DNA from 4 places in the Shewanella psychropiezotolerans genome. Region 1 is predicted to be linked to each of the others. Evidence: predicted binding sites of a transcription regulator. Region 1 holds the regulator's gene; each other region holds the start of a gene.

Region 1 (3,222 bases):
ATAGATGATCTCATGACCATCATGATGTAGCTGCCTTACCTGCTCGGCACCTTTAATATTGATACCCTTGTACAACTTGTTCCACAGCCAGGCCAAGAAACGCTCGGCGATGCGCACAAAGCTCTCGGAGTAATCCGCCGCAACTTCATCGAGATACTCCATCGCCTTTGCTCTGGCCTCGACTTCGGAGATCTTCTTGCTCGCCGCTTCCTCCAGAATCGCCTTCTTCAGGGACTCTGAATTTAACAGGTCTTGAAATAGCACCTGACGTTTAGGCAAAACAGGTCCGGTCATGACCTTACGTTGACGGCTGAAGTGGACTCGAGCAACACGAGCTAACTTATGAGCAATTCGCTTGTCGGTGCCGTGTTCGTCGGCCATATAACGAATTGAGACGGCATTAGAAAATTGAACGAAATTATGTCGACCCAGGAAGAGGATCATCAGGCATTTTCGCAGCCAGGTAGGATTTTGACGCTCAAATACCGCCGCCTTCATGGTATCGTCTTCTTTACCTGGAGTACGCCCCCAGTAAAGGCTAACCGGCACTAGCTGTATATCCAGTTCAGGCTTCTGCCTATGTACCTTGAGCAGATCCATAAAGCTATTTAAGAAAAACTCGTTACTTTCTCTTTGGCCAAATAGCGGCTTGGCACCTTCCAGACACACCACCCTCGGCGTGTGCTCACCATCGACAACCAACTCATCATAAGGGCTTGGAAGCCCATACTTATTAGTGATTTCACTTAAGGAAGCGATGTCGCTGAGAGATTCAGTCTTCATCACATAAACCATAGGCTTATCTGGATCTAAGTTGAGATCGGCGAAGGGGTCATGGGGTACAACTATTGTTTGTACCAGCTTTTTCTGAATCCAACGTAAGGATTTATACCAAAGAGAGTCTTTTTTTGACATTTTTCTTATACAATGTGAGTCTTCTTAATAACGGCATAGAATACCAGATAAAAGAGAGATCTCCCTAATAGTAGTCAGCAAAATCCCCCGCATGCCTGATTCGACACTCAAAGCACTTGAGATTGAATATAATTTTCAAAAAAATTAATATTAGATAGCTTTACGGGTGTTCACATTTATAAGGCAACATAAGTTAATAATATTAGGTATAGGTACAATTCATCTCGATAGCCTAGAACATAAAATAAGCCAGTTTAGAGAGATAACCACCAGCACAAAAGATATATAATTCAAGGAGGCCATGCCCACCACCTATTTTTAACGTTATATAAGCACCGAGTAGTCACACCAAAATAATAAATATAAACCATGGGCTTGCGATTGAGAGTTTTTTTGCATACTCACTAATCTTGGTTAATCCTTGCACTGACTAAAATACTGTATATACTAACAGTAACTGTATAGAAAGACAGGATTCATCATGAGACCTTTGACACCAAGACAAGCCGAGATTCTAGAACTCATTAAGCGTAATATTTCCGATACAGGAATGCCTCCGACTCGAGCCGAAATAGCTAAGCGACTAGGTTTCAAGAGCGCCAACGCTGCCGAAGAACATCTTAAGGCACTGGCTAAGAAAGGTCGCATAGAGATCATTCCCGGTACGTCCCGCGGCATCCGACTCACACAAGCTGCGGAGCCAGAAGATTTAGGCTTGCCATTGATCGGCCAGGTTGCCGCAGGCGAACCCATCCTTGCCCAGGAACATATAGAACAACATTATCAGGTCGACCCAAGCATGTTTCGTCCCTGTGCCGACTTTCTACTTAGGGTGCGCGGCGACAGCATGAAAGATATCGGCATTCTCGAGGGTGATCTGCTCGCAGTGCATAAGATTTCACAAGCCAAGAATGGCCAAATTGTCGTGGCTAGAGTGGAAGAGGATGTCACAGTAAAACGCTTCGAGAAAAAGGGCAGCATGGTTTATCTCCATGCTGAAAATGAAGACTATGCACCGATAGTGGTCGATCTCACCAGTCAGAGCCTGAGCATTGAGGGGCTGGCAGTCGGTGTGATCCGTAACGGCAACTGGCAATAGATGAAATCGCACATTGGCGAAGGAGCTTGGTAATGAAAAATTTAATCGGAAATAGCCCTAGACACCCAGGTTTATGGACGAATCCCCTTGACCAAGCGTCCATCACCCAAGAGTGTGGAAGTATCACTACAGTAAGTACCCACACTCAGGGCCGGGTGGAACTGAAAAAGGTGAGTAATCGGCTCGCCACATTGAGCCATCAGGGGCAATGGATCGTATTGATCAGTCCTCCCAACATAGGTTACAAGCAGATGTTAGCCGAAGCCGGTGTTAGGATGGACCGAGTATTGTTGGTTCATGCTAAAGACGAAATCGAAACCTTATGGGCCATGGAAAAAGCACTCATAAGTGGTACATCCAGTGCCGTCATCTGCTGGACTCAGGTCCTAGATTCCCGTGACAACCGACGACTCAGACTCGTAGAAAAGAGCGCTCGCGCCCTTGGCATTGTCATCGAAGATGCGAATAGTCACTTACATGCTAAAGCCCATGAACAAACAGATGCTCACTTCAATCAAGCCTGTTTATTTGGATCTCTGCACTAATCTCCAGTCAATGTAGCCAATAGAAAAATGATTATTTAAGTCCCGCAAGGGACTTTTTTGTATTTGATTTTTATTCGAAATTTTTAAAAAATTCATTAAAAGTGATCTTGATCAATAATTCAACACCAAGTAAGTTAGGGATATAACAACGATAATTTGTTATATCCAAACGATTTAGTAGTCGGCGTAGTAAAGCCCTGCCATCTGTGTAAGGCCAGATATTTACCTCGCTGAAGTCGGTACTGATATATTCAGCCGTAGGTGCGAGCGTGGTTAACTCTGGTAGTAAGTGACTGCCAAACTAAAATAACAAGTGAACCGCCACTGCACTTTGAAGTCATCGTTGCTTTTTTGGGAACTGAAGAGTTTGCATAGAGCAGAGACTTACTGTGTGACTCTTCTTTGTCTTAATTTTTGACAGAGGAGAAGTCTAGTGAAGCGAGTGTTGTATATTTTTCTGGCGTTGCTATTTACGCCATACGTTTTGGCATCAGAAATGCCCCTTAATATGACCAAGGGTGTCACGGATATCAGTGGACAGGTATACAACCTGCACATGATCATCCTGTATATCTGTTGCGCCATCGGTGTTGTGGTTTTCGGAGTAATGATCTATTCCATGATCAATCACCGAAAGTCTAAGGGTGCCGTAGCAGCCAATTT
Region 2 (3,222 bases), 1.5 Mb from region 1:
CAGGGGCTGAAGCGGCTGTCCTGGGTTCGTGGTGACGAGAAACTCTATGGTGTCACAGCCATTCGGTGAGCTGAGATCTTCACTGAATGTGACCAAAATAGTAAATTTTCCCTTCGGCATGTTCAGTTCATGGATAGATTGAGTGACCTGCTTGTCTAACTCTTTGGCATAACGACAACGGCTCTGACTGAGCTTCTTGGCATGTACCAGATAGCTGTCTCGACTGGCGGCAACTTGTTGCTTGAGATCGTCCAAGGCTTCCTCGTCAGAATCTAGGTTGCTTAGTTCAGTTTTAAGTGTGAGATGGTGGGCAGCCAGCTCACTCGGGCTGACGTGATGCTTACGCGCCAGCTGCATGGCTTGGGATAATCTTTGTTCTAAGTGGGCAAAATGTTCCGGATCCAGTTCTAATCCTGCTAAGTAATTCTCCAGCTCGCTGCTGCTCTCCTGAACTTGAATAAGGGCTTCATTTAGCATATTAACGACATTCGTCAGCAGAGGATCATATGACTCGAGCTCCTGGGCTTGAGTGATACCCGCGTTGATCAAGGATTCGACGCTGCCCTGATCATTCTCCTGCAAGATAAACAGCTCATTTTTACAGGCCTCGACCAGGGCTGTGCCATTGGCGAGTTTCTTATGCTCAGCTTCTATCTGTTCAAATTCACCGGGAGAAAGGCTAAATTCATCGAGTTCTTCTACTTGGTACTGGAGCAGCTGCTTTCGAGAAATACGTTCATGTTGTGACTGAGTTAAGGCCTTAAGCTCCTTCTCTACCAGCTTGCAGCGTTGGTAACCGGCGGTGACTGAGTCGAGAAGCATTTTATGATTGGCGTAACTGTCTAACAGAGTCAGCTGATGTTCACTCTTAAGCATGGCATGGTGTGCATGTTGACCGTGAATACCAATAAGCAGTTGGCCAAGATTTTTAGCCTGTGATAAGGGCACCGGATTGCCATTGATGTATGCCCTGGAGCGACCATCACTGCCAACCGTTCGCCTGAGTATACAGTCATTATCGTGGTCGAGATCGTTATCTTCGAGCCAACGTTTGGCAACTGGGATATCATTTAAGGAAAATCTGGCACTCACCTCGGCTTTCGTAGCCCCAGGCCTTACCGTGCCAGCATCGGCTCGGTTACCCAGACACAGACCCAGGGCGTCAATTGCAATCGATTTACCCGCACCGGTTTCACCGGTAATACTGGTCATTCCAGGCTTGAAGTCCAGCTCCAGAAAGCGGACGATGGCGAAATTATTGATGCTGAGTTGGCAGAGCATAATGACATCCCTTTAATGTACTGTGTTTTTAAACAGTATATACTGATTTTATATACAGTAAAGCTCCGAGTGAATAGTGTTCAATATTATTATGACTCAATGGGACACTGAGTCGCTTGTATCACTCTTTGCTTAACCGATTAACTGCGCAGTAGATAATCTATGCTGGGCAGGGTCACAATACTCAACACTGTCCCTAACATGATAGCTTGAGCACTGATGCTGGCTTTCACTCGGTACCTTTGTGCCAATAAGAACACACTCGCTGCCGTGGGTAATGAAGCTAGCAGGACCCCCATGATCAGCAAGTCTCCCTCGATGCCAAAGGCCATTAAGAGTACATAGGCCAGGCCAGGTTGTATAAATAATTTGCACACATTAATCCAGCTCAATTCGGCGATATGCTGAAGTCTCCCTTGTTTAGCCTTTACTTGAAGAGCCTCACCGGTGGCTGACGACGTCAAAGTGAGTTCTTGCTCTGCGCTCGCTTTGACGAGCACCATGCCTATCGCGAAGAGGGCACAGGGGCTAGAAGTCATGCCTATCTGACGTAACATAATCGATAACGATTCATTGACTTGAATGTTGAGGGCCGAAATTGCCATGCCGATGCTGCTACCAATCACAATAGGGTTCTGTACCAGGGACTGAAGGATGACGACAAGGGGGGATGCCTGCTTCTGCCCTTGATACAACTCGATAGTGACTAAGACTAGGGCAAAAATAATGACCGATAGAAGCGTCGCGATAGCCGCTGCCGTTAATGCGTTAGCATTATCCGGAAACAGTATGGTGAGTAGCGGCATGCCGATAAAAGCACAGTTACCGAATGTGGTGTTTAGCGCCCTGAGTGATGCGATATCTGTGCGGCCTTTGTTGGTGATATAGGACACCAGCATCACCAAAAGATAGGTCAGTATCATAGCCAAGCTATAGCCGGCTATAAATCCCCACTGTAAGATCCCTTCGATAGGCGTTTCTGCCAAGGCAATCAGCATGATCGCCGGAAAAGCGATGTAATAGACATATTGGTTTAATACCTGATCGGTATCTGGTGACAGGATCCTGCTTTTCTGGATAAGCGAGCCTAGCAACATGATCCCAAGTACGGCAAACAATGGGGTTAAGATAGGTGACATCAATACCATCCCTTATTTGAGTCGTGTTTTTATACTTTCTTATCAAAGTAACACAGTTTTTCATTGGGATGGGATTAAGCTAAGGTCTTAGGGGGTGTTTCGGTTTTGCTTTGTGGAGTCTCTATTAGAGAGCCTTGCTTTGGGCGCTTGAGCTGGAATATGGCCCTGCATTGGTGGGAGAACGCCTAGCTCCTGAAAAAAGTTGATCTGTCTTCTTAATTCAAACAGAGAGCCCACTCTAGTCTGCTCACCTATTGTGAGTTTCCAAGTGTCTGTTAGGCCCTCTGAATTAATCAGGATATAGCCTTCATAAATCAATTTTCTCATTGATAGCTTTAGCTTTAGCTCTCAGGCAGTCCGATACCTATGTTTGATACGCCCGCTTCAATGATCTCTTTTCGCAATGATTTTACAAAGTCGGCATTCAACTTAGGATTGTCTTCGATGAGTTGAAGTAGTGTGCCTTGCAGCTCCTTCTCTTCAACCATGACCTCATGATTAAAGATGTAATCATCGAACGCATCTTCGTCAAGTTCGACATCGGAAATCGCTTCTATGTAGTTGGCGACTGTGCTCGAAGAGAGTTTACTGATGTTGACGATATCTTCTTCGACTTTACTCTGTATGGCACTCAAGAGGGCAATAATTGCCGTGGTCGCATCCATGGCTGGATAGACACCATAGACATCGAAGTCGGCAGGATCTGGAGTGATTAGCTCTAACCTTTCTAGGTAGATATCAATATTGAGCTTTAACTTTTTATCGTAGATAGATTGCCATAGCAGGCTAAGTGCAGTATCGA
Region 3 (3,222 bases), 1.1 Mb from region 1:
GAAACACAGTTTTCAGGCAAGCTTCTAATCTGGATGAGGAATTTTCCAGTGAATTGAAATCTTCACCGAATGCCAGCCAAGTGGTGACGTCGACGGCATAACGCTTAAACTCATCCAGAAGATCGAACTCTTGCCCCGAAACGGCTAAGTATTCGAATCGCTTCTCCAGCCTCTTGGTGATGACCTGTAACAGGGGGAAAAAATGCTTCAGATGACCAGGCTGAAAACTAGGTTCTGTGAGTTTTCTGTGGGTTTTCCATTTCTCCCCCTCCGCAGAGAATATACCGTTTAGCCCAGCCTCTTCAAAAACCGTTTCTATGCTCTTAATTCTTCTGAATTGCTCTGGACGGCTACGTAACAAGGTCTTAATCAATTTAGGTTCGGCCACTATCATCACAGGCTTAATCCCTAACCTGATCCGAAAAATATCTCCATACTGCTCAATCCATTTCAACATCTGGAGGTGGATATCGGTTTGCTTCAATGCACTGACATGCCCGAGAATACTCGTTGCCGGAGGCCCGGATAATTGAGAGAGTGATTTCATTTTTAGCCCTGAGTAAACTTACATTTTATTAATTACCGGCAGAGAACATCTGCTCTCTATAGTTTCCTGTATAAATTTAATGAACACAAATACTATTTTATTTATAAATATTATTTACAAACGTAATATCAATTTAATAAAATTCACTTTTAAAATTATTTTCAAACATTCTCATCGTTCATGATAATAATTTAAAATATAAATAGGAACAATTACGCAACCTTAATCTCTTACAAAAATAACTTTTCCATGAACTTAAGTTCACTCAACGAAATACTTCAAGGGTTCAATTACTCTCAGATCTTTAACTAGCACCTCAGGACTTCAACAAACTTCCCCTTCAAACGCCTTATTGCAATATCCGACATTTACAACTGACCTTTCGGACAGTACCTAAGGTTCTATTATCGCGGTGTAATTCACCTTGAAATTTGCCCAAATTAGTAGAACCCTATGCTGGAATCAAATCAGACTCCATTAACAAATCAGACTCCATTAACAAATCAGACTCCATTAACAAATCAGACTCCATTAACAAATCATCACACCAGTGATAATGTCCATCGCTTTGCAGTAAATCCCCCCAGTACCTCGTCACCCATAGCCCGAATCAAGGGCAGATGGACAAACTATATCGACTACGCGCCGAGGTATTTTGTCGTGAACTCGCCTGGGTCGGAAGCCCGGAAGATGAGAAGGAATATGACAACTTCGATAATACATCGACCCATCTGGGACTCTTTATCGATGGTCAAGCGACCGGATACCTGAGAGTACATCATCACGACACTCCCTGGATGATCAATACGATTTTCAGCAGCCCTCTGCTGGGCTCTAAACCTACAACTCAACTCGCTAACTCTTGTGAAGTATCCCGACTATTAATCAAGTCCACTCACAGAGGAAAAACGAAGGTGAGTAATCACCCTCCTCTGAACCTGTTGCTGTCACACTTACAAAATTATTGCCGCAACAGAAACATCAGGTATGTCTACATGGTAGTGACACCCGCAACACGAGTCGTTTTTTCCCGAATAGGCTTTAAATCGACCCCGTTATCCAAGCCGGTTAAGATGGATGATGGTTGTTATGCCATGGCGGCTGTACTGGATTTTGGACAAGTCGAAACACTGATCCCTTCGAAGAAAACTCTTTGCTCCTAGCGATTTTATTTAAAGAGAGCCGCTAGATGACTACCTCATCTAGCGGCGCTAAAATCTTATCTGCTACTCGAAACGCATTAGCAAGAATCGTAAAGGTTGGGGTCACACTACCACCCGTTAAAGCCATGAATGAACGAATGAACGAATGAATTAACTGACTTAAACCTTCTCAAGTCGCGCTAAAATCTTATCAGCCACCCGAAACGCATTAGCATAAATCGTAAAGGTTGGGGTCACACTACCTCCATTAGGCATAAATGAACCATCGGTCACATAGAGGTTATCGCAATCATGTACTTTACAGTTCTTGTCTAACACAGAGGTTTTTACATCATTGCCGAAACGACAACCACCGGCGACTAAGTTTGAAGTAGGCTGAGTAAAAACATTACCCCAAGCTTGATGAGCCCCCATGGCTTTCATCACTTCAACGCCTCGATCCACCAGATACTGAGCCACCTTCTCATCATGGGAATGAAAGCCTGTTCTGACTTTGGCAACGCTCTGACCCCAGCGGTCTTTCTCTACAGGGTCCAGACTGACATAGCATTCATCATTAGTTAGCCAGTCACAGAAAACTTCAAACTTAAAGTCTTTCGACTTGGTGAAGTGGGATTTGATCTTCTGTTTCAGCGGCGTACCCCACAACAGGTTTTCCCCTTGCCACTTCAAGCTGGCAGTCTCCCCTGTTGGCGATGGTGGATCGAAGACAAAATCGAGTGTGCCGCCTTTTATTGGTTTAGATGAGACTGCTTTATCGTCAATCTCATACCAGTCCTGCAGGGCTCGATTGAAAAAGGGACCACGAATTTTAAGCTGCTTGGCCTCGAACTCTTTGAGCTTACCCATCTCAAACACACCATGACCCGTACCTCCGGCGCAGCAGTGCAGGTTTTTTCCCACCTGCTGATAGGTATTTCCTATGCCATTGGGATGTTTGTCGCCAGTGCTACTGAGTAACAGGCGGGCACTCTCAATGGAGTAACAGGCCACCACAAACAGCTTAGCCGTAACGCGCTTTGAGCTGTTTTCATCGGTCAGATCGAAATAATCCACGGAGCTTATTTGTCCAGAGCTGTCCGTATTGAGCCGATATACCTTAGCCTGAGTGACTATCTCACAATTGCCGGTTTTTACAGCCGCATCTAGCAAGGCTGCACGAGAGCTAGCCTTTGCACCGGAATGACAGCCATAACTGCCACAATAACCTGAGTATTCACAGCTTTTTCGGCCGTTGAAGGGGATAGAGAGAATACCGCGAGCCATGGGTAAGGGATGCAGCTTTAACCCCTTACAGGCGGCATCGAAGCGCTGAGCGACAGGATGTTCTGCGGTCGGTGGAAAGGGGAAGTCTATGGTCGAACGCGGCTCTAACTGCGGATGCTTTACCACTTTGCCAGAGACGCCAATCACCTGTTCCACCTTGGTATAGTAAGGCTCGAGATCATCATAACTAATGGGCCAATCGACATTGTTAGCACCTTCAATGTCACCATATTCAGTGACTAACCT
Region 4 (3,222 bases), 3.0 Mb from region 1:
CATTAACTTGATCATTCTTGGAGTTCCTTAACCTATCCAGCTGTTTTGATTGTTGGTAAAAGGCAGTTTCAATCTCATTTTTAGCCTGATAATTTTCAATATTTAGAACCGATATTCGTTGGGCCTCTTGCCTTAAGCGTTCTTTTTCAACTTCGGCTTTCCTGACGTTCTCAGCCATGAAGTTCAAATCGGTCTGTAAAACGGCTTTGGCTAACGAGAGCGTTTCAATTTCACTTTCTTTAATGGCAACTTCTGAACGGACCAGAGAAAGGGAAACTCCTAGTAGGACGATCGCTATAATTAAAAACGCAATGATATACAGGTGAAATCGACCACCTGCGGATAGCAGCTGTCTCAACATCAATTAACTCCTCTAAACAAATTTTCCTTTCTGCTTCACGGCGCCGTATTAATCCAGGTAATTTTTTACTATCGGCATAGACCCAACGTGATAGCTCATTACAAGCCCCAACTCTATCTGCTGCTAAAAGCTTGCGACGAAGCGTTGAATCTCTGAAAGCCCCAGGCCCAACGTTATAGATAAAACTGAGATACGCTGCATGTTCACCGTCAGTGAGCATCACCGGATGTGATAACCGTAGAAGTTGCCTATCGAACTTAGCTAAGTCTTTGGCGAATAACTCTAGACACTGCTGCTCACTGAAAAATTGACGATGCTCTAGCTCTGGGCCTGTGTGGCCATAACACGCAGTAAGAATGCCAACTGGATCAACATAAGTTTCCAAGACTCGTCCCTCGAAAGGAGCCACTAAAGTTGTCCCGGCAAAAACGGCTACCGAGGCTAAACCAAATGCCGCAAGTTTTTGGGATAGATTCATCATTAACTCACTAGAATTAGTAGGCCTTAACGAGGCTAAGCAGAAGCAGTTAAACCAAGTAGAGCTATGTCATGATCAACACCTTCTTGATAAACAATTTTGAGGTCGAGCTTTTTAGCTAGGGCTTTCTCAGCCAGCGCTCCATCCGAGAGATCCCAACCATCAAGTACGTATATCTCATCAGCGCACATCAACATGGGAATGCAGATCTGCATATATTCAGCTTCACTCAGACCAGCTGGGAGTATTGCTGGGTTAAGTACAATTTTGCCTAATTCTTTCTGAACATCAGCAGCGAGATTAAACGCCAAACGATTGCAATCGACCAAACCTGACATTGGCCCGGCAATATAAACCTTGCTACGAAACATAAACCCACCTAGCAACAGGCAAAAAAATAGCTCCTAAAAAGGAGCTACGAAGCGAGAGACCGATTGAAATAGCTGAAACAGAGCAATAACAAGCTTAGCTAAATATACCCATTTAGAAGGGGATTAAAAAGGTAATAAACGACCGAAAAACGGTAACAATCGACCCAAAATGTTAAATACCCTAGCCTTGTATTCAATAGTTATCAGTTAAGTGATAACTCTTCAATTTTAACTGGGCGATGACAGCGAACCGAACGAATTACCACTCCCTTAACTACAAACTCATCGAACTCTTGAATCGTAATAGAGCTTGAGCTGCCAGGATCGGAATATAGAACCCGATACTTCGTATTTATAAGAGTGGAGATCAATTCACCATTCAGTTCAGCAACGACCAAATCATTACAAACAACACTCTTCGACTGGTCAACAACAAGCAAATCACCATCGAATACACCTATATTTTGTAAATCATCTCCTTGAGCCAAATAGACTTGAGTCGCAGAAGGAGTTTCAATCAGCAGATCATCTAGATTTAGTGGCTTCTGATAGTAATCTTTAGCTGGACTCTCGAAACCTGTAATGCCGCAGCTAGCACTAATATTGATAATTCTCATAAACCACCCAATGACTGTATATCCGTACAGTCATTGTAAGTAAATAACCTAAAAAATCAAGTTTAATGATTTGAAGCATTCCAATTGAAAGTGTCAAACAGAATAAGAGAGAGAATGAGAAAAAGCAGTTGAACTCGTAAAGGATCACAAAGTTGGTCTATTGGATCTGATTTCAGCGACCCAAAGAGTCATAGCGGGGATGTTGTTAAAACTCTATATAATCAATGCTAAATTAGGGGTTCATGTGAGTTGATCGCTATCAGGGCTATCTTGCCGCGATAAAACAACAACCCTAACCCCAAAATCCTCATATGTAGTTAAGCACTGAGGTTCGCCGCCCCCGCAGTACTTTCAGCCAGAAGGACCCGCGATTAAATATTGAAGATTATTAGCGAATATAATCTGAATATTATCTCTATCTATGATTTTCACTCATCCAATTACTCGACTAAACTATACAACAGCAGCAACAAAGACATACAAAAGAATTAACAAAACCACACAATAATACCAACAACATAAAGTTAGGTTAATACCATTGTGACTGACATGGTACCTAGATGCTAATCAGGGTAAATTCCGCATCCAATATTAATCCGTCTTTTAGCCAGATCCCCCTAACAAAGGGTGGAAGTGAGGTTAACCATGTCACCAAAAACAATCATAACGATTATCAAAAATAAGCGTATTGAAAGTAAAATGACGCAAAAGGACCTAGCCCAAAAAATAGGTATGAGTGAGAAAACATATCAGCGAATAGAGAGCGAAGCTGTCGATATGCGCTTAAGTCAATATTACAACCTCATAACGGCACTAGGTTTAACCGAATTGGACGTCATCTTAGACTCTTTTAATGTGGATACCGTGACAGATAAGGATATTGTCGCCGCTACTCGGTTACTTTTACCACAAACACGGCATAACCTTGTGCACATGATAATATCTGAATTTCAGCGCTTCCAAAACACAAACAAAAGTAAAGTATAGCGATACCAAGCCTTCCTGGTCTGATAAGAGACACCGGATGCCACTCTCCTAAAATTTGTATTTTGGTCGTAGGCCTTTGAGACCATAGGCAACTGAGGATTCTGGTGACAAACCTTTCCACCACCCCTAAATATGGGGAATTAATGCATAAAACGGACTAATATTAGGTTCGTTATTTACACTATTAATTGAATATGTAATATCTCAGCCCTATTAACTCCCGTTTGATGTTACCAGTGCCCTATCCCCTTATATTACCAACCAAAAAGATATGACATGCATACCCAAAAATTTGATGAAATAACATTTTCCTATTTGCTTAAATTACGCCGAGCGAAAACTCTTACTACATTAGAGACCATGACCCTTGCATTGGAGCGGGATCACCCTTTAGCTAGTGAACAAGAA

Evidence for each region. The regulator LexA, encoded in region 1, represses DNA repair genes until DNA is damaged. The targets are predictions, from matches to a motif close to TACTGTATNNNNATACAGTA.
Region 2: the regulator LexA is predicted to act here: its motif matches at 1,300-1,319, upstream of recN (DNA repair protein RecN).
Region 3: the regulator LexA is predicted to act here: its motif matches at 920-939, upstream of FM037_RS05905 (acyl-homoserine-lactone synthase).
Region 4: the regulator LexA is predicted to act here: its motif matches at 1,840-1,859, upstream of FM037_RS16535 (S24 family peptidase).

Annotation. Positions count from the first base shown of each region.
Region 1 covers NZ_CP041614.1:234,102-237,323, reverse strand. Annotated here, with positions in the region: gene plsB (glycerol-3-phosphate 1-O-acyltransferase PlsB) at 1-915, opposite strand, end outside; gene lexA (transcriptional repressor LexA) at 1,397-2,014, shown strand; gene FM037_RS01060 (cell division inhibitor SulA) at 2,047-2,559, shown strand; partial or broken gene coxB (cytochrome c oxidase subunit II) at 2,993-3,222, shown strand, end outside.
Region 2 covers NZ_CP041614.1:1,690,010-1,693,231, forward strand. Annotated here, with positions in the region: gene recN (DNA repair protein RecN) at 1-1,281, opposite strand, end outside; gene FM037_RS07485 (AEC family transporter) at 1,422-2,420, opposite strand; gene FM037_RS07495 (YjaG family protein) at 2,762-3,222, opposite strand, start outside.
Region 3 covers NZ_CP041614.1:1,333,654-1,336,875, reverse strand. Annotated here, with positions in the region: gene FM037_RS05910 (cytochrome P450) at 1-547, opposite strand, end outside; gene FM037_RS05905 (acyl-homoserine-lactone synthase) at 1,168-1,710, shown strand; gene FM037_RS05900 (GMC family oxidoreductase) at 1,870-3,222, opposite strand, start outside.
Region 4 covers NZ_CP041614.1:3,727,898-3,731,119, forward strand. Annotated here, with positions in the region: gene lysC (Rz1-like lysis system protein LysC) at 1-15, opposite strand, end outside; partial or broken gene FM037_RS16525 (lysozyme) at 366-839, opposite strand; gene FM037_RS16530 (DUF4406 domain-containing protein) at 875-1,210, opposite strand; gene FM037_RS16535 (S24 family peptidase) at 1,414-1,827, opposite strand; gene FM037_RS16540 (helix-turn-helix transcriptional regulator) at 2,473-2,814, shown strand; gene FM037_RS16545 (hypothetical protein) at 3,091-3,222, shown strand, end outside.